DNA from 2 places in the Litorimonas haliclonae genome. Region 1 is predicted to be linked to the other one. Evidence: predicted binding sites of a transcription regulator. Region 1 holds the regulator's gene; the other holds the start of a gene.

What was found. The regulator HrcA, encoded in region 1, represses chaperone genes, less so after heat shock. The targets are predictions, from matches to a motif close to GTTAGCANTCNNNNNNNNNGANTGCTAAC.
Region 2: the regulator HrcA is predicted to act here: its motif matches at 3,591-3,619, upstream of groES (co-chaperone GroES).

The regions. Positions count from the first base shown of each region.
Region 1 is NZ_CBCSCO010000005.1:104,743-117,201, reverse strand. Features, by position in the region: gene ACNA05_RS11625 (TonB-dependent receptor) at 1-763, opposite strand, end outside; gene ACNA05_RS11620 (hypothetical protein) at 830-1,078, opposite strand; gene rph (ribonuclease PH) at 1,218-1,934, opposite strand; gene ACNA05_RS11610 (hypothetical protein) at 2,028-2,615, opposite strand; gene ACNA05_RS11605 (M16 family metallopeptidase) at 2,721-5,609, opposite strand; gene ACNA05_RS11600 (MgtC/SapB family protein) at 5,622-6,224, shown strand; gene ACNA05_RS11595 (hypothetical protein) at 6,217-6,834, shown strand; gene hrcA (heat-inducible transcriptional repressor HrcA) at 6,918-8,009, shown strand; gene grpE (nucleotide exchange factor GrpE) at 8,022-8,753, shown strand; gene mutM (bifunctional DNA-formamidopyrimidine glycosylase/DNA-(apurinic or apyrimidinic site) lyase) at 8,799-9,635, shown strand; gene ACNA05_RS11575 (enoyl-CoA hydratase) at 9,750-10,526, shown strand; gene rpsT (30S ribosomal protein S20) at 10,662-10,925, shown strand; gene dnaA (chromosomal replication initiator protein DnaA) at 11,390-12,459, shown strand, end outside.
Region 2 is NZ_CBCSCO010000002.1:596,353-608,811, reverse strand. Features, by position in the region: gene ACNA05_RS07115 (SulP family inorganic anion transporter) at 33-1,778, shown strand; gene ACNA05_RS07110 (type IIL restriction-modification enzyme MmeI) at 2,139-2,354, shown strand; gene ACNA05_RS07105 (hypothetical protein) at 2,366-2,578, shown strand; gene ACNA05_RS07100 (YHS domain-containing (seleno)protein) at 2,978-3,388, shown strand; gene groES (co-chaperone GroES) at 3,652-3,939, shown strand; gene groL (chaperonin GroEL) at 3,994-5,643, shown strand; gene ACNA05_RS07085 (SpoIIAA family protein) at 6,098-6,484, opposite strand; gene ACNA05_RS07080 (HAD family hydrolase) at 6,697-7,560, shown strand; gene ACNA05_RS07075 (DpnI domain-containing protein) at 7,553-8,335, opposite strand; gene ACNA05_RS07070 (SpoIIAA family protein) at 10,303-10,800, opposite strand; gene ACNA05_RS07065 (hypothetical protein) at 10,966-11,703, shown strand; gene ACNA05_RS07060 (DUF1328 family protein) at 11,838-11,993, opposite strand; gene ACNA05_RS07055 (DUF547 domain-containing protein) at 12,164-12,459, shown strand, end outside.

The DNA of each region.
Region 1 (12,459 bases):
GATCGTCATCATGGTCTTCGTCATCATGATCCTCGTCGTCGTGGTCGTGGTCGTGGTCGTGGTCGTGGTCGTCATCATGATGTTCTTCCTCCTCAAGAGATCGGAACAATCCGCTTTCGGCGAAGCCCGGAATATCGTAATCGTCCGTTTCTTTGAATGTCCCGTCCAAGTGAACAACGAAGTTTCCTATTGCCTTATCTAGAGATCCGGCAACTTCCCGCCCGGCATCTACGCTTGACGCGCCGATACGGAATGCTCCGTCGAGACCGTCCTCAGGCAAGCTGTCAGGAATGCGGCCGTCAATTACATTCACAACGCCGCCGGCCCCAGAGGACCCGTAACGCAAAAGCGCCGCGCCTCGTAAAACTTCGATACGTTCGGCTTGGGCTGGTTCAGCGGCTACCGCGTGGTCCGGCGAAGCCGATGACGCGTCAATAGAACCAATACCATTTGTCAGAACCCGTATCCGGTCACCGCCTTGTCCGCGTAGAATAGGGCGGGAAGCGCCAGCGCCAAAAAAGGTTGAAGACACGCCAGGTTCGGATTTGAGCGTTTCACCAATGGTCGCCGCGAGGCGATCCGAAAGCTCATCTCCGCTAAGGACGGAGACGCCGGTAATAGCTTCGTCCACGGAACGATTAAGAGGGGACCCTGTGACGATGATTTCGTCAAGTTCAGAATCAAGATTTTGCGCCATAGCCGGCGCGGCAATTATAAGTGTGGCAGAAAGCGCCGAAAAACTAAGTAAAGAAGACCGCAACATGGGTACACCTTTCAAACAATAAACAAGATAAAATCCGCGCAAAAACACGGATGAAAATTAGGCAGTTTATTGGTTGAAAGGCGGGGCTCGAGGCGGCGGAGCGCGGCCTTGCGGAGCGCCGTAAGGCGCCGATCCGACCATCTGAACAAAATCAGTTTTGACCGGAAACCCGACATAATCAGTCAGAATTATAGCAGGTAAAGGCGCGACGCATTCACTCGAAGCGACACTTACCGCGCAGAGAACGCCTTCATGTTGATGCGGGCTGTCTCCATAGGTTGTGGCATGAGCGGCAGAAAGACTCTGCACAGCCAAAAACCATCCCGCCAATAGCAGGAGAAAAAAACGATATGTGCGCGATCTTGTCAAGTTACCTTATTACACATAGTGGGATTAGGGGAGCAAGAGAGAATGCAGGTCTGACTGCATACTCTCAGTCGCAGAAACTCGGCGGTTAAGACTTCAAAGCCTCAGCCTGCATTTTACAAAGCTCTTCGATGCCTTTGGCGGCCAAACGGGTCAGCTCGGCCATTTCAGCAGCTGTAAAAGGGACGTCTTCGGCGCTGGCTTGGACTTCAATAATACCGCCGGTTTCGGTCAGGACGAAATTAGCGTCCGCCTGCGCGTTGCTATCCTCGATATATTCCAAATCAAGACGGCATTCACCATCGACAATTCCGCACGACACAGCGGCCATTTTATCCGTGATGGGAGTTTCAGTAATCAGCCCTTGCTCCACGAGTTTATCGCAAGCCTGAGACAGAGCCACCCAGGCCCCGGTAATAGAGGCCGTGCGGGTGCCGCCATCAGCCTGCATTACATCGCAATCGAGGATGATTTGGCGCTCGCCGAGTTTCGTTAGATCTATCGCGGCGCGTAAAGAACGCCCGATCAAACGTTGGATTTCTACCGTTCGCCCGCCTTGTTTGCCGCGCGCGGCCTCCCGATTGTTGCGTGAATGGGTCGCCCGCGGGAGCATACCATATTCCGCTGTGACCCAGCCTTTGCCGGAGCCTTTCATCCAGCGCGGAACATTCTCGTCAACACTGGCGGTGCACAAAACATGAGTTCCGCCGAATTTAGACAGACAAGAGCCTTCGGCGTAGCGGGATACTCCGGCCTCTAAAGTAACAGGACGCAAGTCTTCGCGGTTTCGATTGTTTGGGCGCATAACGGGACCTTTCTTGAATAGGCCCCCGCGTTAGACAGGCTAACGCGGAAAGGCTAGGGCCAATTATCACAAAATTGAATTCAGAGGGATATTTTATGGAGCCGGAACGCGGCGCCAGACGACTGAATAGGGCGTCTCTTCTCCGCCTCCTCTCACGACTTGGCTGCTATATATATAAAATCCGTTTTCCGGAGCAGTGAAACGATTGATCCCGCGTTTTGGACCGGTAATTTCCGTGCTGGAAATCAAAGCCGGTTCGCAAGTTAAAGCTTCCAGAAAATAGATGCCCTTACAGGACTGAATACTGAGAACGGCAGAGTGTCCTTCTGGAAGCCTGTAATCAACCTGTAACATCTGGCCCGCCCGGAAATAGCCACGCTGAACATGGAACAAATCGAGAAAGGGCGAAAAAACAGTACGTTTCTTACTGTAATCAATTTTTGGCAGCGTCCTGTCTTGCGTCGATATAGCCAAGACAGAACGATTTGAAATGAGGGCTGGCAAATAGAAGAGCGATACGTAGCAAAGACACGCTCCAAGAAAAATAGCTGCCGCCGTGGCGAGCAGCCGCCTATCACTCATACTGCGCCGCTTAGGCTCGACATACCCTTTTCGGAAGCGGGTAATTTCATCTTCGCCCCGCTTGATGACCTCGTTTATCTTGACGGTTTTAAACGACATGTTTGCCTGTTTATTCTAAGGTTCGCCTGATTTTATCAGCCAAACCTTATAGAACCGTGAAAGGCTCCGAAGAACCTCTTATAGAGAATCTGCTTTTCAGCTGAGCTACTCTTCCGCGGAAACAGGTTCTCCGTAAATATCAAGTTCTGTGACCTCGCCTTTTCCAGCCTCTTTCGCAAAGTTTTGAACTGGTTCAAATTGGGTTTTCCGGTCGCCAACGACGACATAGATCATCTCGTCCTCGTCAAAATATCTGGCGGCGCTGTCCTTAAAGTCAGAAACAGACATATTGACCAGTTCAGCCTGTTCCTCTTCGACAAAACTATAGCTTCTTCCAAACCGGCTGATTTCATTTAGCGTGCCGAGTTTGGCATTTAAGGATTCAAATGCACGGGTGCTGTCTTTAATAACTTTGTTCTTTGTCAGCTCGGCGGCCGCTTCATCAAACTCAGGGCCATAATCCTGTAACATACCGCGGATAACCGTCAGAGACGGCTCAGTTGCATTGGCGCGAACACTTGTTCCAATCCGCCAAGTTTGAGGCATTTCCGCTTGGGAAATTCCGGAATAAGCACCGTAAGTGTATCCTTTCTCAATTCGCAGAGTCTGAGACAAGTCCCCGCTAATCCCGCCGCCGAGTTTTTCATTTGCGAAGTCTATTTTATTGAAATCCGGATGCGTCGCCGAGACGCCCAACCTCCCGATATAGAGCACGCTTTGTTTACTGTCAGGCACATCAATGAAGAACACTTTTCCTGCATTTTTCTGTTCGGGAATAGAGTGCGTCGGCGCTTCGAACCCGCCTTGGTTCAGATCTTCCGCGAGCGACGCGAAATCTGACGCCGCCTGTTCCGGCGTCACATCTCCGACGATATGGAAAGTTGCCGGCAGATTAAACAATTTCTCATGAGCCGCCTTCATATCGGCCAAGGTCAAAGCGGAAACAGTTTTCTCTGTTCCGTCTCCGGGAAGGCCGGACGGATTATTGTCGCCGTAAATCAGGTTTGAAAAGGCCAGTGAGGCAATTGAATTGGGGTCGGCCTCCCTGCCTTTAATAGATGTCAGGGCCGCAGACTTTACCCGCTCGAACTCCTCCGTCTGGAAGCGGGGGGACAGCAAAATTTCTTCCACTAATTCCAAAGTCGGCGCCAGATTGCGCGCCAAGGAGGTCCCGCTGATGGTGACAGTTTCGCGCCCGGCGGAGACGCCCACAAAGGAACCTAAAAGTCCCAAGGCCTGCTCCAGCTCCGCGGCTGTTTTTGTTGATGTCCCTTCGTCCATTAAACGGGACAGCAACTCAACCGCGCCCTTTTTATCAGCCGTTTCGAGATCATTTGACCCTGCGGCGAAAACAATATTGAACGCCACTAAAGGCGTTTCACCATTTTCTATCCCAAGGAGGGTGACATTGTTAGAGAGTTCCGCATCCCAGATATCAGGCATTTGAACCAAAGGAAGTTCGCCAAATTCAGGTTCTGAGCGGTCAAACTTGGTCGGTGTTTTTTCGTAATCCGCCTCTTCGCCCTGACTGACCTCTTCGCTGGCAACGTCTGCCTTTACTTCTTCAATCCAAACTTCTGCCAGCTCTGAGCCTTCCAGTGCCAACTCCGCTTGCCCTTTAGGCACGAAACTTGTCATCACGGCAGGCTTGTCTTTGAGATATTTTTTATAAACCGCCATAACGTCTTCGGCTGTGACAGATTTCAGCAATTCGGCCTGAACCGTTGTATAAGCCGGGTCGCCCGCAAACTCATTTGACTGGGCCAGCTCTTGACCCTTGCCTAATATAGTAGCCACGCTGGAATAGAGGCGGGTTTCCTGCTCCGCTTTTATGCGTTGCAAATCTTTCGGGTCGACGCCGGTTTCTTCAAAGGTCTCCATCGCGGCCTCAAGAGAAGCATACACCGCGTTGAGGTCTGTATCTGCATTTGCGCGGATCCGGAACACGAACTCCCCCGCCAGCTCCATACTGTTATTATAGGCGCTTACAGAAGGCGCGAGTTTATCTGTTTCAACGACTTGTTTGAACGGAGTAGAATTTTTACTGCCTGCGAGAATATCTCCCAGAACACGTAAAGCGATTTCGTCCTCACTATAGCTTTCAACGGTTGGGAAAGTCAGGCGAAGCTCTGGCAATTTGGCAAAACTATCTTCGAAATATAGTTTTTTATCGGCGTCCAACGACACGGGCATAGCCGGAAGGGGTTCTATATCCGCGCCCCTTGGAATTTCTCCGAACCATTGGCGCACTTTGCGTTTCGTTTCTTCAATGTCGATATCGCCGACAATGGATAGCGTCGCATTATTCGGGCCGTAAACCTCTCCATAGAAAGTTTTTAAATCTTCTAATGTCGCGGCTTGCAAATCGGGCAAAGATCCAATGACCGTCCAATTATAAGGATGACCTTCGGGATAAAGGGCTTTGCGAATAACTTCCTGGGTATACCCATAAGGCGCATTGTCAACGCGTTGGCGCTTTTCGTTTTTTACGACCTGCTTCTCTCGATCCAGCGCGGCCTGTGTTACGGTATTTATCATATAGCCAAGGCGGTCGGAATCGATCCAGAGAATTTTATCAAACGCATCTTTCGGAACAACTTCATAATAAATCGTCCCGTCGCTCCAGGTTCCGCCATTTCTCTGCCCGCCCCATTCTGGAATCGCTTTACGGTTCCAGCCGCGCGGGACATTCTCGGAATCATTAAAGGCCATATGTTCAAAGAAATGCGCGAAGCCCGTCCGGCCCGGTTTTTCGCGATTACTGCCCGCATGGATAACGGTAGTCACGGCTACGATCGGATCAGACTTGTCGACATGGAGGATAACCTCCAATCCATTTTCTAGCGTAAACTTTTCATAGTCTAGCTTGAATTCGGAGCTTTGCGCCGCTGACGCAACGCTCGGCTCGGTCTGCGGGGACGCATGTGCCGTCGCTCCAAAGGCGCCAAGAATAAGCGCGGCTGCGCCGACATAAAGATTGGATTTAAATGACATAACAGGTCTCCTTTGACATTTCTTAACGAGGACAACGCGCGCTGTCACCTTCCTTTAAACTCCGCCCTCGTCGGAACCAGTTGCCTGAAATCCCGTATCCTTTTTATGGCTGAAATAGTTTCACCTGAATATTTCGACTCGCTCTCCATTTGGGAAATGGTGGCTCGATTAGGGCTAGCTTGTATTTTAGGGTTCGCTGTCGGATTTGACCGAGAGCTGAAATCACGCGCCGCCGGGCTTCGAACTCATATGCTCACCTCTCTGGCTGCCGCTATTTTTATGGTTATTGCGCTGGAACTAATTGCCGTGATCGGGTCAGACAGCGACCACACTCAGATGGATCCGCTCCGTGTCATTGAAGCTGTCACGGCCGGCGTCGCCTTTCTCGCCGCCGGGACAATCATCCAAGCCAAAGGCTCGGTCAAAGGCCTGACAACCGGCGCAAGCATGTGGCTGTCCGGCGCTGTAGGCCTCGCCTGCGGGTCGGGGTTTTACCGCTTGGCACTTCTCGGCACGGGGCTTTCCCTAATTGTCCTGATTCCGATTCGGTATTTGGAACGCCATCTACCAAAGAAAGATAAATCCGATATTTTAAGTCCGTCTGGCGATGAGTGATTTCGTAGAAAATACGGAGGCGGCGGAGTTCAAACAGGCACCCAAAACTTACGAGTACAGAGTTTGGGATAGTTCCGTTACTCTAACTCAAGACGAGCTTGAGGCGTCTTTCGGTCAGGGCCGCCATGAAACGCGAACAGATGTTTACTTGCCGCCGTTACGAGACTGCTTACCCAAATTTAGAGGGCAGTCTCGGCTGGAATTGAAAGAGCGACTGGACAAGGTAGACGGCATCGAAATCTGGAAGCGATCTGTCAGTTCTGGTTTCCCGATTTCGGACCTTGACCTGAAACATTTTCAGCCCTGCGTCCCGCAGTTAACTCTTTCAACTGAGACATTTCGCGAGGCTGAAAATGCCTTGGGCTACTTCAGGGAAAGGCTTGAGCTATTGCCCATTAAAAAAAGTCGAACTCTTTACGGGATAGACATTCGGGGAAAAATCGCTGCAGAAATCGAATTAACCGCGGTCTCGATCAATGGTAAAAACTATCAAACGCTAGCCATTGAGTGTTCAGACCACCAGAGCGCCTTGAATTTGGCCTCAGAGCTTGATCTCCGCCGCGAAGAAAACATCTCTTATGCAGATTGGATTAAAAAGCTATCTGGCTAGGTTCGCCAATAGCCCTCTTTCCTCTCATTCTGTGCATCCGCCCTCTTGCATGACGGGGCAAAACTGACCACATATATCCAAATATGAGCGCTCCTTTTCCGACATTTTCGCTGTCTGATCTCGACAGCCGCGCGCGGCATATTTTTCGCGATATTGTGGAGAACTATCTAGAGACCGGCCTGCCTGTCGGTTCAAGGACGTTGGCCTTATCGGGCGGGCGGTCCCTATCTCCGGCGACAATTAGAAACACGATGGCAGAATTGTCCCGATTTGGATTGCTCGCCTCTCCCCATGTGAGCGCGGGCCGCGTTCCAACCCAAGCCGGACTTCGCCTATTTGTCGACGGCCTTTTAGAGATTGGCGATTTGGGCGGCGCCGAACGGCAACGATTAGAAGCCCGGCTGGCGGGCGCCGAACAGTCATCTGACCAATTCTTGGAACAGGCGAGCGGCATGTTGGCCGGACTTGCCGGCGGGGCCGGGTTGGTTCTGAGCCCGTCTTCGGCGCCGCAATCCCCGCCCTTGCGCCATGTTGAATTTGTCGCTCTGGATGACGGGCAGGCGCTCGTCGTACTTGTTTATACGGATGGGCGAATTGAAAACCGCCTGATGCCAAGACCCGAAGGTCTTTTGCCGGCCTCACTGGAACGGGCCGGTAATTTTCTGTCCACTCGCCTGAAAGGCCGCCGCCTAGAGGAGGCCCGCGCCGATATCTTGGAAGAAATGGAAAACGGTCAGGCCCAAATTGACGCTGCCGCCGAAGGCCTTATCAAGCAAGGGCTGGCCGAATGGTCGGGAAGCGAAGAGGCAACTGACAATAAACGCGCTTTAATTGTGCGCGGACGGGCACAACTCCTTGACAATTTGGAAGCGCAAACCGATTTGGAGCGCATCCGTCTCTTATTCGAGGATTTGGAACGCAAGGAGGAGCTGATAGCGCTTCTGGACCGAACCGAAGAAGCGGACGGGGTAAAGATTTTTATCGGCACGGAGAACCCCCTTTTCTCTTTGTCGGGCTCGAGTCTGGTCATCGCGCCATACCGTGATGCGGCTCAAAATATTTTAGGGGCGGTGGGCGTGATTGGCCCGACCCGCCTGAATTACGCGCGAGTTATTCCCATGGTGGATTATACCGCACAATTGGTTGGGCGCAGGCTCGGCCCGAATGCAAGATAAAGAGAGACAGATATGTCCGACCCGAAAAAACCGACCATGCCAAATGTAAAAGGGATGGATGATTTTCCCAGCGACTCTGAATTGGACGCTCTGCAGGCCGAAATAGAGAAAGCCAAAAAGAGCATGGGCGATCATGAGATAAATCTGGGCGAAACCAGTATGGGCGCTCATGGTGAGGCCGCCGCAAAAGCAGATTTCAAGGCACAAAGCGCCGAAGAAGTTAATTCTGAATTCGACGCGGATGCCCCCGATGCCGGGGCTGCCGCAATCGCGCGTATCCAGGAACTGGAAGCCGAAATCGCCAATATCAAGGATCAGTCTCTCCGAGCCCTGGCGGACGCTGAGAACACCAAACGCCGCGCAGAACGCGAAGTCGCCGCCGCCAAAACCTACGGGATTGAAAAATTCGCGCAAGATATGTTGTCCGTTCACGACAACCTTTCCCGCGCTTTGCAGACTCTAGAAGGTACGGATAAAGCTGATTTGGGCGAGAACGCCAAAAATCTCGTGGACGGTATCGAACTGACGGAGAAAGACCTAATTATGGTGCTCTCCCGTCATGGCGTGAAGCCCGTCGGCGGCGTAGGATCTAAATTCGACCCAAACGTCCATCAAGCTGTTGCCAATATCCCCTCGCCAGAGGAGAAAGGGCATGTCGCGACGGTTATGCAGACCGGCTTCAAACTCGGCGACCGGACCTTGCGAGCCGCCATGGTAGCAGTCAGTACAGGACCAGCGACGTAGCCCTGCCCATGATCAAAATCGGTTTTCCTCAGGGGAGTCAGACAAGTGCCTGAACTCCCAGAGGTTGAAACAGTACGCCGCGGTCTCGCCCCTGTTATGGAGGGGGCTGTTTTTCAGACGGTGACATTAAATCGTCCGGACCTCCGCTTTCCCTTCGACCCGGACTTTATTGGCCGCGTACAAGGCCAACGCTTGCTCCGCCTGACGCGCCGCGCAAAGTTTCTTCAAGCCGAACTGTCCAGCGGAGAGCGGCTTTTCATGCATTTGGGGATGAGCGGGCGGTTTATCATCGAACACGCTTCGACTGCGCATTTCGTACATGAACACAAAGCTGACCCCAAGCACCATCATGTCATTTTCGGTATGGAAAATGGCGCGGTTATTACCTTTAATGACCCTCGCCGTTTCGGCTTTATGGAACTGGCGTCAAAGAATGCGTCTTATCGGCTCGACCATATCGGTCCAGAGCCTCTTTCTAATCAATTCAATGGCCCTGTCCTGCGAGAGGCGCTTCGCGGCAAAAAATCTAAAATCAAAGCCGCCTTGCTGGATCAACGCGTGGTCGCGGGACTCGGCAATATCTATGTTTGTGAAGCGCTATTTCGCACGGGAGTTTCCCCGCGCTGCGCCGCCGGACGCCTTAAAGTCGCAGAGACAGACGCGCTCGCCCGCAACATAAAAGACGTTCTCACAGAAGCGATTGAGGCCGGGGGTAGTTCCTTACGTGACTTTTCCAACACGGATGGCAAGCTTGGCTATTTCCAGCATCGTTTTGATGTTTATGGGCGCGAAGGCCAGCCCTGCCCTAGCTGCGCCGCCCCTATACAGCGTATAGTTCAAAGCGGGCGCAGCAGTTTCTTCTGCAAAATCTGTCAAAACTAGCTCTAAATTGTCAGAGGGAACACGACTTGCCACCCTTGGCCCTCCCGCGTTACAAGCCTCTCAAATTTCCGGGCAAGCCTTAATTGAGGACGCCCCCAAAGCGAGAGAGGCTTTATGGCTTATAAATTGATTGACCTGACACGTGACGGCGGAGTTGCTACTATCCAGCTGGATAGACCCAAGGCGCTGAATGCGCTCAATACCGAAATGATGGGCGAAGTTGCGAATGCACTGGCGACCCTGGAAGCAGATGACAGCGTAGGCTGCGTTGTTTTGACAGGTTCAGAAAAAGCGTTCGCCGCCGGAGCGGACATCAAAGAGATGTCCGACAATAATTACCTGTCGATCTATAAGAACGACACCTTCGAGGAAAATCACTGCGCGATTGAGCGCTTCCGCAAGCCGATCATCGCGGCTGTGGCCGGATACGCGCTCGGCGGGGGCTGCGAAATTGCCATGATGTGTGATTTCATCATCGCCGCGGATAATGCCAAATTCGGTCAACCCGAGATTAATCTCGGCGTTATGCCTGGAATTGGCGGGACGCAACGCCTGATGCGCGCGGTTGGCAAAGCCAAAGCGATGGATATGTGCCTGACAGGGCGCATGATGCCGGCCGAGGAAGCCGAGCGCGCCGGACTGGTTAGCCGCATCGTCAAGCTAGACGACCTGATGAGCACCGCCAAAGAAGCGGCAGCAAAAATTGCAAGCCAAAGCCAGCCCGTCGCGATGATCACCAAAGAAACCGTTAATGCCGGATTCAACATGACGCTGGAACAGGGCATCCGCTTTGAACGCCGCCTCTTCCAGAGCCTGTTTACTACACAGGATCAGAAAGAGGGCATGGCCGCCTTTATTGAAAAGCGGAAGCCGCATTTCAAAAACAAATAGGTGCCTAGCGCGATAGCCCCCAATTCTCTGCGATTGTAGAGTTGACGGGGCGATATCCGGCGCGTATAGGCGGCGCTTGAAATTCGGATGGATCACAGGGTCCGTCCCCTTGCGATATGAATATAGAGGAATAACATGGCAAATACGTCATCTGCCAAGAAGAACGTCCGTAAAATGGCTCGTAAGACTGAGGTGAACCGCACCCGTCGTAGCCAAGTCCGGACATTTTTGCGCCGCGTTGAAGACGCGATCACTGCCGGTGATAAATCTGCCGCTAGCGACGCGCTTAAAAAAGCCGAGCCTGCCATGATGCGGGCCGTCAATCGTGGTGTCTTTCACAAGAACACGGCAGCGCGCAAAATTTCTCGTCTAAACAAGCGCGTTAAAGCCATCGGCTAAAACGGCTTTGTAAAGTTGTTCCTCGGGCCTAAAGCTTGGGAACACAAACATTATAAGAACCGGGCCGCCGCCCGGTTTTTTTTTGCCTACCCGTGGTCCTCGGTCAGGTTTCTTCCTTTTATCGCTACGAACGACTTGGAGGCGTTCAACTATAAAATAAGGGCGCTTAACTCTGCGGCTGAAAAAATTTTTCAGAAATATGAATTTTTTGCAACGCCACTGTTTTGAGATTCTTACGTTTTTTTGAGTCAACAGAAAAGGCATAGAGAATCATGACTTTTCGCCGTTGACGGGAGTGAAAAGAGTCGGTTTATTAGAGAGGCCAGTGACCTAGGGGGGGAGCTGGCCATCGAGGGAGTTCTGGACGGAAAAGGTTGTCACCTTTCCGATTGGATCCATAAAATTGTGAAAATAATCAAGGGTTTAGCTAATTTGCCCTCTGGGTTCGTGCGGAGTAAATTTCAATGCAAGATGCAAAAGTCAGTCCTAAATTGTCGGCTGTTTCCAGTCAGGGCACGACGCCTGATCTTTATACAGGGGAGCCGCCCTTGAAGAGCGCAAATAATACGTGGGCAAAAGTCAAAACAGATCTTGGCTATGCGTTAGGGCCGAATGTTCATCGCTCTTGGACGGGACAACTCCGCGTGAGCCAAGCCAATGAACGCATTGTCACGCTTGCGGCGCCTTCGCGTTTTATTGCCTCTAAAATTGAATCCAATTATGCGGATACTGTACGCCGCCTTTGGAAAAAATACGATATGGTCGCCCCGCCGCGTGATATCATTTTTTCCGCCGCAACCGAGCGCGCGCCTCAGGTGAGAGAACAGGATAAAGGCCAAGCCGGGCGAAAATCCGCCGGGGCCGTTCCCCCTCTCGCTCCAATTAACTCAGCATCACGCAATGCCAGAGCACAAGCAAAACCGGGCGGAGACGTCGTCAATTTCGATAATCCGCAAGCCGCCGCCGCGAATCCGCGCGAGCGCTTCACCTTTGATAATTTCGTTGTTGGCGCCTCTAATGAACTTGCTTTTGCAGTTGCACGTCAAATCGCGTCCTGCCGCGCCGCACAATATAACCCTATTGTTATTCACGGCGCGAACGGCATGGGCAAAACGCATTTGCTCCACGCCATTCAAGACGCGATCACAGAATCTGAGCCAAATTACCGAGTAAAGCTAATCTCTTCCGAAAATTTTGTGTCCGCCTTTGTCTCCTCTGTTCGAGGTGGAGGCCGGGACGCGATTGAAGGCTTCAAAGCAAGCCTGCGCGATGTCGACCTTCTGATAATAGATGACGCCCATTTTATTGCCGATAAGCCCGGCTCTCAAGAAGAGTTGCTGCACACTTTGGTCAGCCTCGTTGCGCAGGGACGTCAGATCCTGATCGCCGCTGACCGGCACCCCGATAAAATCGAGAAGGCCTCTGATCGTTTGAAGTCCTATCTTTCCTCCGGTTTGGTGTGCCGTATCGGCGCCGCCGATTATGAATTACGCCTGCGCATATTGGATCGGCTCATTCAGCGCCGCCGCGCGTC
Region 2 (12,459 bases), on a different contig from region 1:
TTTTAAGACTCATTCAGTTAAGGATCTTTGCCATGGCATTGCTTGGTAACCGGGCGGGGAAACCGCCCATTTTCGATTTTTCAAATATACGCGGCGATATTTACGGCGGCGTTACCGCCGGTATTGTCGCGCTTCCGTTGGCATTGGCCTTTGGCGCGGGCGTCTTCCCGCCCGGCGTAGAGGGCGGCGCGATTGCCGGTCTCTGGGGCGCAATCATTGTCGGCTTCTTCGCCGCGCTCTTTGGCGGAACCAACACCCAGATTTCAGGTCCAACAGGCCCGATGGTTGTTGTCTTTGCCGGACTTCTCGCCTCCCTTGTGGCGACTATGGATCCGTCCATGACAATCGAGGAGCAAGTCTTATCGGCCATACCGCTCTTATTTGCAGCGGTCGTTCTGGGCGGCATCATTCAAATCCTGGCAGGCGTTTTCAAACTCGGTAAATATATCAAGCTCGTTCCCTATCCGGTGATTTCCGGCTTTATGAGCGGGATTGGCGTTATCATTATCTTGCTTCAATTCTCCCGTCTCTTTGGCGGCGCGCCCGAAGGCGGAACGGTCTTTTCCGCCATCGAAGCCATCCCGGTCGCGATCTCCAACATAAACTATAGCGCCCTTGGCCTCGCTGCTCTGACCTTGGCAACCGTCTTTTTGTGGCCAAAGAAACTTTCCAAATTTCTTCCCGGCACGCTCGCCGCTTTGATCGTGGGGACGCTGGCAGGTCTTCTTTTGACCAATGTCCCAATCCTCGGCGCTATCCCGAGCGGCATTCCGGACTTTGTTCTTCCGCAACTTTCCGGCAGCACTTTGGTGATTGTTCTGGAAGCCGCCGTGATCTTGGCGGTTCTCGGCGCGATTGACAGCCTGTTGACCTCCCTTGTGGCCGACAACGTCACCCGCACCCGACATAATTCCGACCAGGAATTAATTGGTCAGGGCGTGGGCAATACGATTGCTGGTTTCTTTGGTGCCCTCCCAGGGGCAGGCGCCACAATGCGGACCATGGTCAATATCAGAACCGGCGGATCAACAAAGATTTCCGGCATGGTTCACGGCTTAGTCCTTCTCGCCATCGTCCTGGTCTTATCACCGCTCGCGGCCAAGATCCCTCATGCTGTTCTGGCGGGTATTCTGGTCAAAGTCGGCTATGATATTATTGACTTCTCTTATATCCGCAGCGCCTTGAGAGGTCCGCGTTTTGACTATGTCATCATGATGCTGGTTCTTCTTGTCACCGTCTTTGTCGACCTTATCACAGCGGTGGGACTCGGCGTTGTCCTGGCGGCCTTGGCCTTCGTCTGGCGCACAGCCGATGATCAGCTCAAAGAAGCGTCTAAAGTGCTCCCGCGGACAACCACTGCGGAAGAGCGTAAAATCCTCGAAGAGTCCGACGGACGGATTTCCATGTTCGACTTCGGCGGAGCGATGAGCTTTAGCGCCGCGGCCGATCTGGGACATCACGTCCGTCAAGGCATTCCGGAAGGCTCAGGCGCAATTGTTCTGGACTTCTCGCGACTGCCTTTTGTCGACGTCTCGGCGGCTCGCGCCATTGAGACCATAGCCGTGGATGCAAAAGCCGCCGGTAAGCGGGTCTATACAAGCGGCATCAGCCCTGAGGTTATGAAAAAGCTCAAAGGCCTTCGTATCGACGAGGCGCTCGATCCGAACTATGCGTTCGAAGATCGCCTCACCGCGCTTCGCCACGCCGCCGAGCAAGTCGGCAGCAAGCCGAAAGGCGGCACGCCCGCACAGGGCGGCGACGCGCCGCTTCCGGCTTAACGACCAAAGCCGGACTTAATCTAGAAACAAACCGGCCCTCGGGCCGGTTTTTTTATGCGATCCGACCTCTTTCACCGCACGGCCCAAAAAACAGTGTCCCTGTCAGAGACAACACGCTAGGGGTGAGTTCAGAGGGGACTTATTTTGCGACTAAGTTGGAATGAAATCAAAATTCGGGCCAAAGCCTTTTCCGAAGAATGGAAAGATGCGGTTTACTAAAGGGGCTAGACGCAAAGTTTCTATGAAATTTTTTCAATGTCTTCGGCATTAAACGCAAAAGCGTGGGCCGATATGAAGAAGCCGTCAAAGACCTGAAAGGCAACTCCCAATTCATAGGCCTGCTTTGGCCGGGCGTTTTAATTGTCGAACAAAAAAGCCATGCCCCCCGCCCTTCGCAAAGCCCATCAAGCCAATGATAAAGCCGTGGACCGCCTTTACCGCAAGAAACCGTTCGAGAGTGAGCGGGAACGGGTGGAGCACCTCTTCATGCTTTATGAACAACTCCAATCTCCCCTCGTCGCCGCGACGAAGAGCAAGCCCAAACGCCGCCGCGCCAAAACGGTGAAGACGAGTTAGGAATCGTTTCAGTGTCAGACAAAAATACTAAAAATCAGAATTTAGCCTTTAAAGATTTAGTTGCTGAAGGGGTGCGATTGGCCGAAGAAGATATGGCAATGAAATTAGGCATGCGCATTTGGCAAGTCAGGGGAAAAGAGATTCCAAGTATCGACAGCAAAGAGTTTTTAAACCTGTTGGAAGAAGGAAGGCAAATGATGGAGCGCGCCGCAAAGAAAGACTAACCCTCCCCCGTCATTCCCTGATTTAATCAGGGAATCCATGCTGTGATGTTTCCGTCTGGGACATCTTCGCTTTTATCGTGGCAATTTCCCGACTCATTGAACCCTCATAAGTTAGAAACGCCCCCAAATGGATTACCCGATCAAGTCGGGCAATGACGTGTTCAAAAAGTTTGTTTATTCGGGCTCTTCTCCCGTGACTACTTATCCGCCCCCCCTCTCACACATTCGTGACGTCTCTGTGCAAAGACCGCAGGGCGGGTTTTTGATATGACGGGGTCATTGTCGGCGGGCTTTAAACTTTAAAGGTCTGCCGACAAACCAGATACCGGTCGTTGAAAGGACAGACAGATGCAGATCAAATCCCTCGCGCTCGCGCTTGCTTTTATCGGAGCGCCTTTGATGACCGCCGCGCCAATGGCGTATGCAGGCGGCTCCCCCGTCTATACCGGGACGTTTTCCAATGACGCCCTGCAAGGCTATGACGCCGTGGCCTATTTCAAACAGGGCGAGGCCGTAGAAGGCTCCAAGGACTTTTCGACCGACTATAATGGCGCGGAATGGAAATTTTCCTCTCAGGCCAATCTCGACGCATTTTTGGAAACCCCCGACAAATACGCGCCGCAATATGGCGGATATTGCGCCTGGGCCGCCGCGCAGGGCAAAACGGCCAAAGGCGACGCAAAGCATTGGCGCATTGTCGATAATAAGCTCTACCTCAACTATAACGCCGACATTCAATCCAAATGGGATAAGGATCGCTCCGCTTTTATTACCAAAGCGGATGCGAAATGGCCGGACCTGATAAAGTAACCCGCGCCCTCTAATCGGACTGCCTCTCTCCCCCCTCGCAGTCCTTTCGCCCTGCACGGCCTGTTCTTTGGAGTGGGCCGTGCAGTTTTTTTTTGCCCTGCCATCCAAGGTCAAAGCAGGCGGCCTATTCATTTCGAAAATTTTATAAAAAATTTGCATCTTCGCACTTGCGGACGCCCTAGCGCCCTCTCATATGCGTGTCACTGGCACTCTCTCTATGGGAGTGCTAAACGTTAACCCTGAGAACCTGAGAGAGTGAGACTATGAATTTTCGTCCCCTCCACGACCGTGTGGTCGTCGAACGTGTCAAAGAAGACACAAAAACTTCCGGCGGCATTATCATTCCTGATACCGCGACTGAAAAGCCTTCCGAAGGCAAAGTTGTTGCTGTTGGCCCCGGCGCCCGCGGCGAAGACGGCAAAGTTGTTGCCCTCGATGTCAAAAAAGGCGATCGCGTCCTGTTTGGCAAATGGGGCGGTACAGAAGTCAAGATTGACGGCAAAGACCTGTTGATCATGAAAGAATCCGACATCATGGGTGTGATTGGTTAAGCCAGCACGCCTTTTTTAATACCTGAACACTCAATTCTCTAAGGAGATATTATTATGGCGGCTAAAGACGTCAAATTCGGTTCGGAAGCACGAGCCAAAATGCTGGAAGGTGTAGATATTCTCGCCAATGCAGTCAAAGTCACCCTCGGCCCAAAAGGTCGTAACGTTGTTATCGAGAAATCTTTCGGTGCCCCGCGCACAACCAAGGACGGCGTGTCCGTTGCGAAAGAAATCGAGCTGGAGGACAAGTTCCAGAACCTCGGCGCGATGATGCTCCGTGAAGTTTCCTCCAAAACAAACGACAAAGCCGGCGACGGCACAACCACAGCGACCGTTTTGGCGCAAGCTATCGTTCGCGAAGGCCTGAAGCGCGTTTCCGCCGGTATGAACCCGATGGATCTGAAACGCGGTATCGACAAAGCGTCGACTGAAATCGCAAAAGACCTGCTCGCCAAAGCCAAGAAAATCTCCAAGTCTGAGGAAATCGCTCAGGTCGGGACAATTTCTGCCAACGGCGAAGCGTCTATCGGCGAAATGATTGCCGAAGCCATGTCTAAAGTAGGCAATGAAGGCGTCATCACCGTCGAAGAAGGCAAAACAGCCGAAACCGAACTCGAAGTTGTTGAAGGCATGCAGTTTGACCGCGGTTACCTGTCCCCTTACTTCATCACCGATTCCGAAAAGATGAAAGCCGAGCTGGACGATCCGTATATCCTGCTTTGCGAAGGCAAGCTGACATCGCTTCAGCCTATGCTGCCGATCCTCGAAGCGGTTGTCCAAACCGGCAAGCCTCTGATGATCATCGCCGAAGATATCGAAGGCGAAGCCCTTGCAACGCTCGTGGTCAACAAACTGCGCGGCGGACTGAAAATCGCAGCTGTCAAAGCGCCTGGTTTCGGCGATCGCCGGAAAGCCATGCTGCAGGACATCGCGATCCTGTCCGGCGGCACAGTCATCTCTGACGATCTCGGCATCAAGCTCGAAAACGTCACACTGAAAGACCTCGGTACAGCCAAGCACGTCCACATCACCAAAGACGACACAACCATCGTCGATGGGGCCGGCAAGAAGAAAGACATCACAGCCCGCGTCGAGCAAATCCGCGCGCAAGCTGAAGCGACGTCTTCCGATTACGACAAAGAAAAGCTGCAAGAGCGTCTGGCGAAACTCGCCGGCGGTGTGGCTGTCATCAAAGTCGGCGGCTCTACCGAAATCGAAGTGAAAGAGCGTAAGGACCGCGTCGATGACGCGCTGAACGCCACACGCGCCGCTGTCGAAGAAGGCATCGTCCCAGGGGGCGGAACCGCACTCCTCCGTGCCTCTCGCTTCATCGATGTCGAAGGCCTCAATGATGACGAGCAAGCGGGTATCGAAATCGTCAAAGCCGCTCTGCAATACCCTCTGCGCCAGATCGCAGACAATGCAGGCGTCGAAGGCGCGGTTGTGGCCGGCAACATCATTTCCGAAAACAAAGCCAATTACGGCTATGACGCCCAGAACGACAAATATGTCGATATGGTCAAAGCCGGTATTATCGACCCTGTTAAAGTCGTCCGCACAGCGCTTCTCGACGCTGCCTCTGTCTCAGGTCTTATCCTGACAACAGAAGCCGCCATCTGTGAAGCTCCGCAAAAAGACAGCGGCGGCGGCATGCCTGATATGGGCGGCATGGGCGGAATGGGGGGTATGGGAGGTATGATGTAAACTTCGGGTGATTGGGCGCAAATGCGCTCAACACTAGGCCGATAAAATCGGCCTCCGAAGTTTCTTGGAAATTTTGCCAAAGCAAAATTGTCCAAGTGTTGCATCCCTCGCCGACTTTCCAGTCTCGCGAAATATTACGAAGGCGGCCTTCGGGCCGCCTTTTTCATGCGCGGATTAAATTAGGGCGGCGGAGATCGGAAAATTCCATTGGTATAATAATTAGGCGGATCCCGACTTGTTTCGAGAGCCTCCTTTTTTATTGCCCTATTTAAACCGTCATCCCCCGACTTGATCGGGGGATCCATATGGCGCCCTTTCAAAAAAAAAATTAGATTAAAGGTTTTCTCAAACCTCTCGGGTCAAGCCAGATAGAAAATGCCCTCTACACCGTGACGGCGCCGCATGGATTACCGCGTCAAGCGCGGTAATGACGAGGGGATAAGGGCCTGCGCCCCTACCCCAGTCCCATCTTCAACCAAGCAACGGCGTCTGGCCGCTCTTCCGGCTCATAAACATGGATTTCCAGACCGGGCCAGAGCGCGCCTTCGACCTTGGCAAAGGTGCGGACAAACCCGCTCCGCGATATCAGCGCGCATTTCTTCATGGATTTTGCCATTTTGAAAACTTCGCCCAGACGGCCAAACTCTTCCTTGAACGCGCCGAGGCTCGGAAACTCCAGCTTGTCCATCTCGACACACAGATTGAACTCCGCCTGCTGCTCCGCCTGCGATTGCAGCCAGTCCAGCGCCGCCGTCATATCCGCCTCGGAAACCTTTCCGGTCACGGTCATAAAGGCAATACCGTCTTTAAAATCGAGTTGGGTGGTGCTCGTCTTGATCATAATCTCTCTCCGTCAATCGAAGGTGGGGAAAGATAGAATGATTTAAGCGGGTGTGGAGTTCCGTTAGGTTTTTAAGTAGGAAGCTCTCAGGCCGTCTTTTACTACCTTATTCTAAACCAAAATTTTCAAATAGCTCACAACTTTAAACGTTAGAATTGTAGGAATGTTAATATCGTGTATAGGAACGGTATCTGCACTTTAAAAGGTAATTTATGTTTCGCAAAAAATCTTCCAATCCCGCTCCAGAATTAAAGAGGACTGCTATTGTTTACGATTATGATGGCACTCTCGCTAAAGGAAATATCCAAGAGCACAGCTTCCTCCCATCTGTCGGACTTGATACTTCTGAATTTTGGGAAAAAGTAAAACTGGTAACAAAAGAAAATGATTCTGACGAAATTTTAGTATATATGCAGTTGATGCTCCAAGAAGCAAAAGCAAACGGAAACCCTTTAACTAAAGAACGACTGAAAAATCACGGCAAAACATCAAATCTATTTAACGGATTGAAAGACGACAGTTGGTTTACAAGATTAAATAAGTTCGCAAAAGATCATGGCCTTCACCTAGAGCACTATATAGTATCCTCTGGAACCCAAGAAATGATTGAAGGCAGTCCAATCGCAAGTCATTTTCGAAAAATCTTTGCGTCTCGTTATATCTATGATGACAACGGTGAAGCATCGTGGCCAAGCCTAGCAATTAATTACACCACAAAAACCCAGTTCTTGTTCAGAATTAATAAAGGTGTTGAGAATGCATGGGATAACACCAGTATCAATGCTTTCATGCCAGAAAATGAACGACCAATTCCATTTTCGAGGATTATTTTTATAGGAGATGGGGACACAGACATCCCTGCCATGAAGATGACCACTTACAATGGAGGACATTCCATCGCGACATATGACCCTCAAAGAGATACCAGGACACTAGGAAAAATCCATGCTCTGATTTCGGACGGCAGAGCCGATTTCACAGCCCCTGCAGATTATTCAGAAAACACACAAATGGATATAATGGTAAAAGGTATTCTTGGCAGGATTGCTCGCTCAGAAGGTTTTCGCCCTAATTAGTGAGAACCCTATACTCTCCCCGCCTAACAAACTCCAAAATCCCCGCATCCCGTAACACTTGCAATTGCTGCCGAATCTTCGGTTTCACATTGTTGTTTTCGGGATGGAGTTCGCTCAGATAATTCTCGAATTTATAAACGTCGGCCAGTGTAAAATCTGTCTGTCCAATATGTTCAACACAGTTGAGCACGTCTAAAACCCATCCCTTTTTCGCTAAGGTCTTTCCGCGCAGAAATCGTGTCTTGGCCCATTTGTCCAGAACGCGGTCTTTGGGTTGCGGAATACGATTTTCGACCAATGAAATTCGCCCGGCCTTTGGCACTTTGTCTATCAGGATATTGCACCCCACCCATCCGGCCCGTCGCGCCGTTTCGGCCAGAGGTTTGCGGCGTTCTATCAGGTCTGTCACGAAAAACTGTTTCGGAATGACCGAGAGGTCCTGCACCATTCTATCCGCCATCGTGTATCGCAAGAGCATGAGGCTTGGCACGGTTTCACTCTGGAGGCGCGCCATCATGGTGGCATAAGCGCCGTCTGTAATTTTCTTCCCGAATTTCCCTTTGGTTGATTTTAATTCGTAATCCTCGGAACAGAGGCCACAGTAAAAATCGGCGACGGGTTTGTTATTTGTATAATCCGTAAGGGGCCGTTCCCCACAGGACGGGCAATACATCTGGCGCAGGACCCAGCCTTCGGTCCAGACACGCGCCTTTTGCGACCCGCTTGTAAAGGCGGCCGCGTCCTCGCGCATTTCCCAATCAAACTCCCCTGTCATTGAAAGAGTGTTAGCGGAGTATGCTTTAAGAGCAATTTAAAAATAAAACTCTCAACCCCGTCATTACCGCACTTGATGCGGTAATCCATGCGGGGCTCTTGCCTAAAATGCACATCTTCCGAGTATGGAAATATTTCCATATGGATTACCCGGTTGCCCTTTAGGGTACGCAGAGCGCTTGGCCGGGTAATGACGGAGTGTTATAGCACCTTGACAAAACACAACTAAAGATCGCATTTATGCAGTCTTATGACTCGACGACTTAGTTAATGGCGGCGGGGGCGCGAAGTGACCGTAATCGACCCAGTGAGTCGATTACAACGAAGCGCCGAAGTCGTGAGACTTCGGAAAGTGCAAGGGCGGCGCAGCCTCTCCATATTTGGCTATAGCCAAATTTTCCGAGGAAATTCGGGAGTTCGCTTTTAGCGCCCTAATGCGATTTAAAAATCTTATCCCTCATTTTTTATCGGCATCGATATGGATAAGGACTATCTCTACGGGATTGCCCAGAAACGGCTCGAGGCGGAGTTGGCGACGGTTCATCCTGAGAAGTCAAAGGAAGAAGAATTATGGGACGAGGTAAAGCGGATTAGACAATCAGATTCTTGAGGCTCGTTAACTCTGCACTCAATGGCCACACCTCTCCATATTTGGCTATGGCCAAATTTTTCGAGGAAACTCGGGAGGTCGCTTTTAGCGACCTAATGTAACGCGGCGCGTTTCATCCCTCATTTTCTGGGACGAAATTGAGCGGATAAAGGAAGCGGGGAGCTTAAAGCGATGTTCTCCCTATTTCCGCTCATCCCGCCAAAGGGCGGGATCCAGATACTCAAGGCTTGTAATAAGTCTAATCGTATGCGGGTTTGAACGCAGTCCCGTCTCGTAAATTCGTACCAGGTCGCTAATAGCACAAACTGGATCCCGCCCTTTGGCGGGATGAGCGGGGTGTTATATAAACATCCGCACTTATCCCCTAAAAACCCCAATCGATTCAGGCACCTATAAAAAACCCAAGAGATAGATCCTCACTTTGCGTTTTGCCCCTATATTTAAGATGTTCTTCTGAACACGGACAGGAACGCGTCAGGTTCTGGTTCGGGGGACGGCGAGGCTGAGCATCGGGTGGTGACACACCCGACTGTGCCGGGCCACCGAGAACGCGTTAGCCTGCCTACCGCGCCCAGAAGCTGCAAACGGCTTCGTCCCGGCGTGACTGTGGGAGCCATGTAAGAGGCCGTTCCGGTTCCAATCGCTGCCGCGGGGCTCGGGCCTTTGCGAAACGTTATCTATATTCGGTCTCCGGCAGGGGACCGACCCCGCGGGCTGTCCACCTAATTCAAGGACGAACGCAAGGCTCGACCCGAGATGGCGAGCGGGAGGAAAGACGTGGGTGAAATTATGAAACCTCTATCCCATGTCATACCGACGCGACCTTCAGGTCGCCCGGTATAAGTGCCTTGCCGGTTCAGCGAAAAACGTCTTCTACGGGTCAAGACGCCAAGCATAAGGCACTTGCACCGGGCAGGCTTCGCCTGCGTCGGTGTGACTAAGGAATTGAAAAGTCAGCTACATCCTCACTAACCCCGCTTCGCTCCGAGCGGAATGACAAACGCAGAAGGGGATGACGAGGTAGGAGAAGAGGTTCGCTCCGCACCCCGGAATGACAGGAAATTAGCGGAAAGGAGCATATTACAAACGAAAAACCCTCCCGCGAGGGGAAGGCTATTATTTGGTACAGGTTGCGAGGCTTCTCGATATTTGGTTTTATGCCAAATCTTTCGAGGACGCGAAATGGCCGTGATTGATACGGGGTATCAATGACAACGCAGCGCCGAAGTCGTGAGACTTCGGAAAGTGCATTGGTTGCAAGACTTCTTATATTTGGCTTTATGCCAAATCTTTCGAAGAAACTCGGGAAAGCGATTTTATCGCTTTAATGAGAGGCGGTTCGCCTCTCATCCCTCATTTTAAACATTCACATTCTTCATCTTGAGGCTATCCCAGGGATTATCAGACTCTTCTTCGGCCTGATCGTTGGACGCTTCCGGCTCATAGCCTTCATCGCCTTCCTGTATGAGAGGTTCGCCTTTGAGCCAGCGTTCGGCCGGCGTCGCTTCGTCCAGATCAAATGTGCGGACTTCGAGGCCGGGAATCACGGCGCCTTCGACCTTGGCAGAGTTCCGCAGGAACATGCTGTCGGTCATGAGCGCGCATTTTTTCGCGGATTTGGAATGGCGGAGCACGGTGGCCACGCGTTTGAATTCGGCGCTGATAGCGGCCAGATCGTCAAATTCACCTTGGGCCATATCAATCCGGAGGTTAAAGTCGTCATCCTCCGCGTCCAATTCATGGATCCAGTCGAGACCCTGGGTCATCGATTCCGGCTTAATATTGCCGGTAATACTCATGTGAACGATTTTGTCTTCTAGTTTAAGTTCAAGATTCTCAGTGCTGAGAGGCGTCATAAAAATTATTTCTCCATTAACAGATGTTAAAACTATGGCCAAACAGGCGGATCGTTCCAAGAAAGAATCTCAGATAGACCCGCTCTGTCTGCAGTTATCTGTAAATTTTGGTTTGTTCTGGACGGCAGCGGGTATAAGGGCGGCGGCACATAGAAGAGGTTAGCTATGTCACATATTCATAAATTCATCCTATATTTCGGTATAGGACTCTGTCTGTTCGCAAATCCATATTCGGCATTTGCCCAAAACACGAGCGGCGTTGTCGGCGCGACGGTCAAAGAGGGTGACAGCACACTCGAATACCGCCTGGGCATTGACCCAGAAAACTCCCGCGGCGAAACCGGCGTCGCTCAACGCCTGCATTATCAACGCTCTATCAATTCTGATCTCAGATGGCGGGTCGTCGGACGGTTTCGGAAGACGCAGGAGTCGGATTTTGATTTTGATTATGTCGAAGCGGAACTTGTCTGGCAGCTCAGCGAAGATGATAAGAAATATCAGCAGGGATTGCGCTTTGACGCACGGCTCCGAGGGGATTCCCGTCCCGGGCAACTCGGCATTAACTGGGCACATCAGTGGAAATTTGGAGAAGGCTGGGAAGCGCGCGGCGTTCTGAAATCCGAAGTGCAAATCGGGCAAGGCTCAGGCGATGACTTTACCGTCGAAAGTCAGGCCCGCCTTCAGAAAAAGCTACCTCAGGGGCGAGCGCTTGGCGTTAAAATGTTCAGTACCTACGGGGACACGTCAGGCATCGACGATTTTGACGAACAGAGCCATGTGGCTGGGCCGTATCTCAGCACACCCTTTGTTGAAGACGTCAAACTCTCCACTGGCGTTTTGTTCGGATTGACGGAAAGCTCCCCCGATACGCAAATCCAGTTCTGGCTCACACGGCCCTTCTAAAATAAAAACCGCCTTCCCAATTAAGGAAAAGCGGCTAAACGGGTATAGTTTTGCCCCGCTAAATCGACGTGTCTTAGTCCTGAAGGGAGAGGCTCAAAGGGGAATGAGCCTTGGCTAAGAACAAGCCGAAACTGTTAAGCGCGGCCCTGCAATAGGTGAACGAGCAGCAGCACAACAAACAGAATAATAAAGACGTAAAAGGCATACATGGCGATTCCGCTCACTCCGCCAAATCCAAGCGCAGCGGCGATAAGGGCAATAACCAAAGCTATAATTGCGTAACGTAACATAGGGTCTCTCTCCGTAAATAATGACCGAGACTTAATGTCTCTGTATCAAATAACGCAGAGACGAAGAAATTAGTTCCACCCCTTAAAATTTAGGTGTCTTAAGTACGATAGAAAGCTACTTTAGGATAGGACGCCATTCGAAGCGCTAAGGCGAGTGATAAGAGAGATAAATGAAGCCCCTAATTATATTCATTCGACTGTTATTGGTGAGCCTCTTTCTTGGATCGACATTGGTCGCTCTGCCCGGGACCGCGGCCTCGTCCAGCACGATGTCGGCATCAAAATTTGACAAATTTACGCCTCGCCCCAGCACGAATACGAGACTAGATTTTGAACGGATGGACTTACTTCTGAAAGGCTCCGTCTTGTTTACGGGCCCATCTCTGCGCGAAAGAGCACGAAGGTTAGAGCCATATAGTGGCACACGGATTGTGAAAAAACACAGGTCGCCCTACAGGTTGGAAGG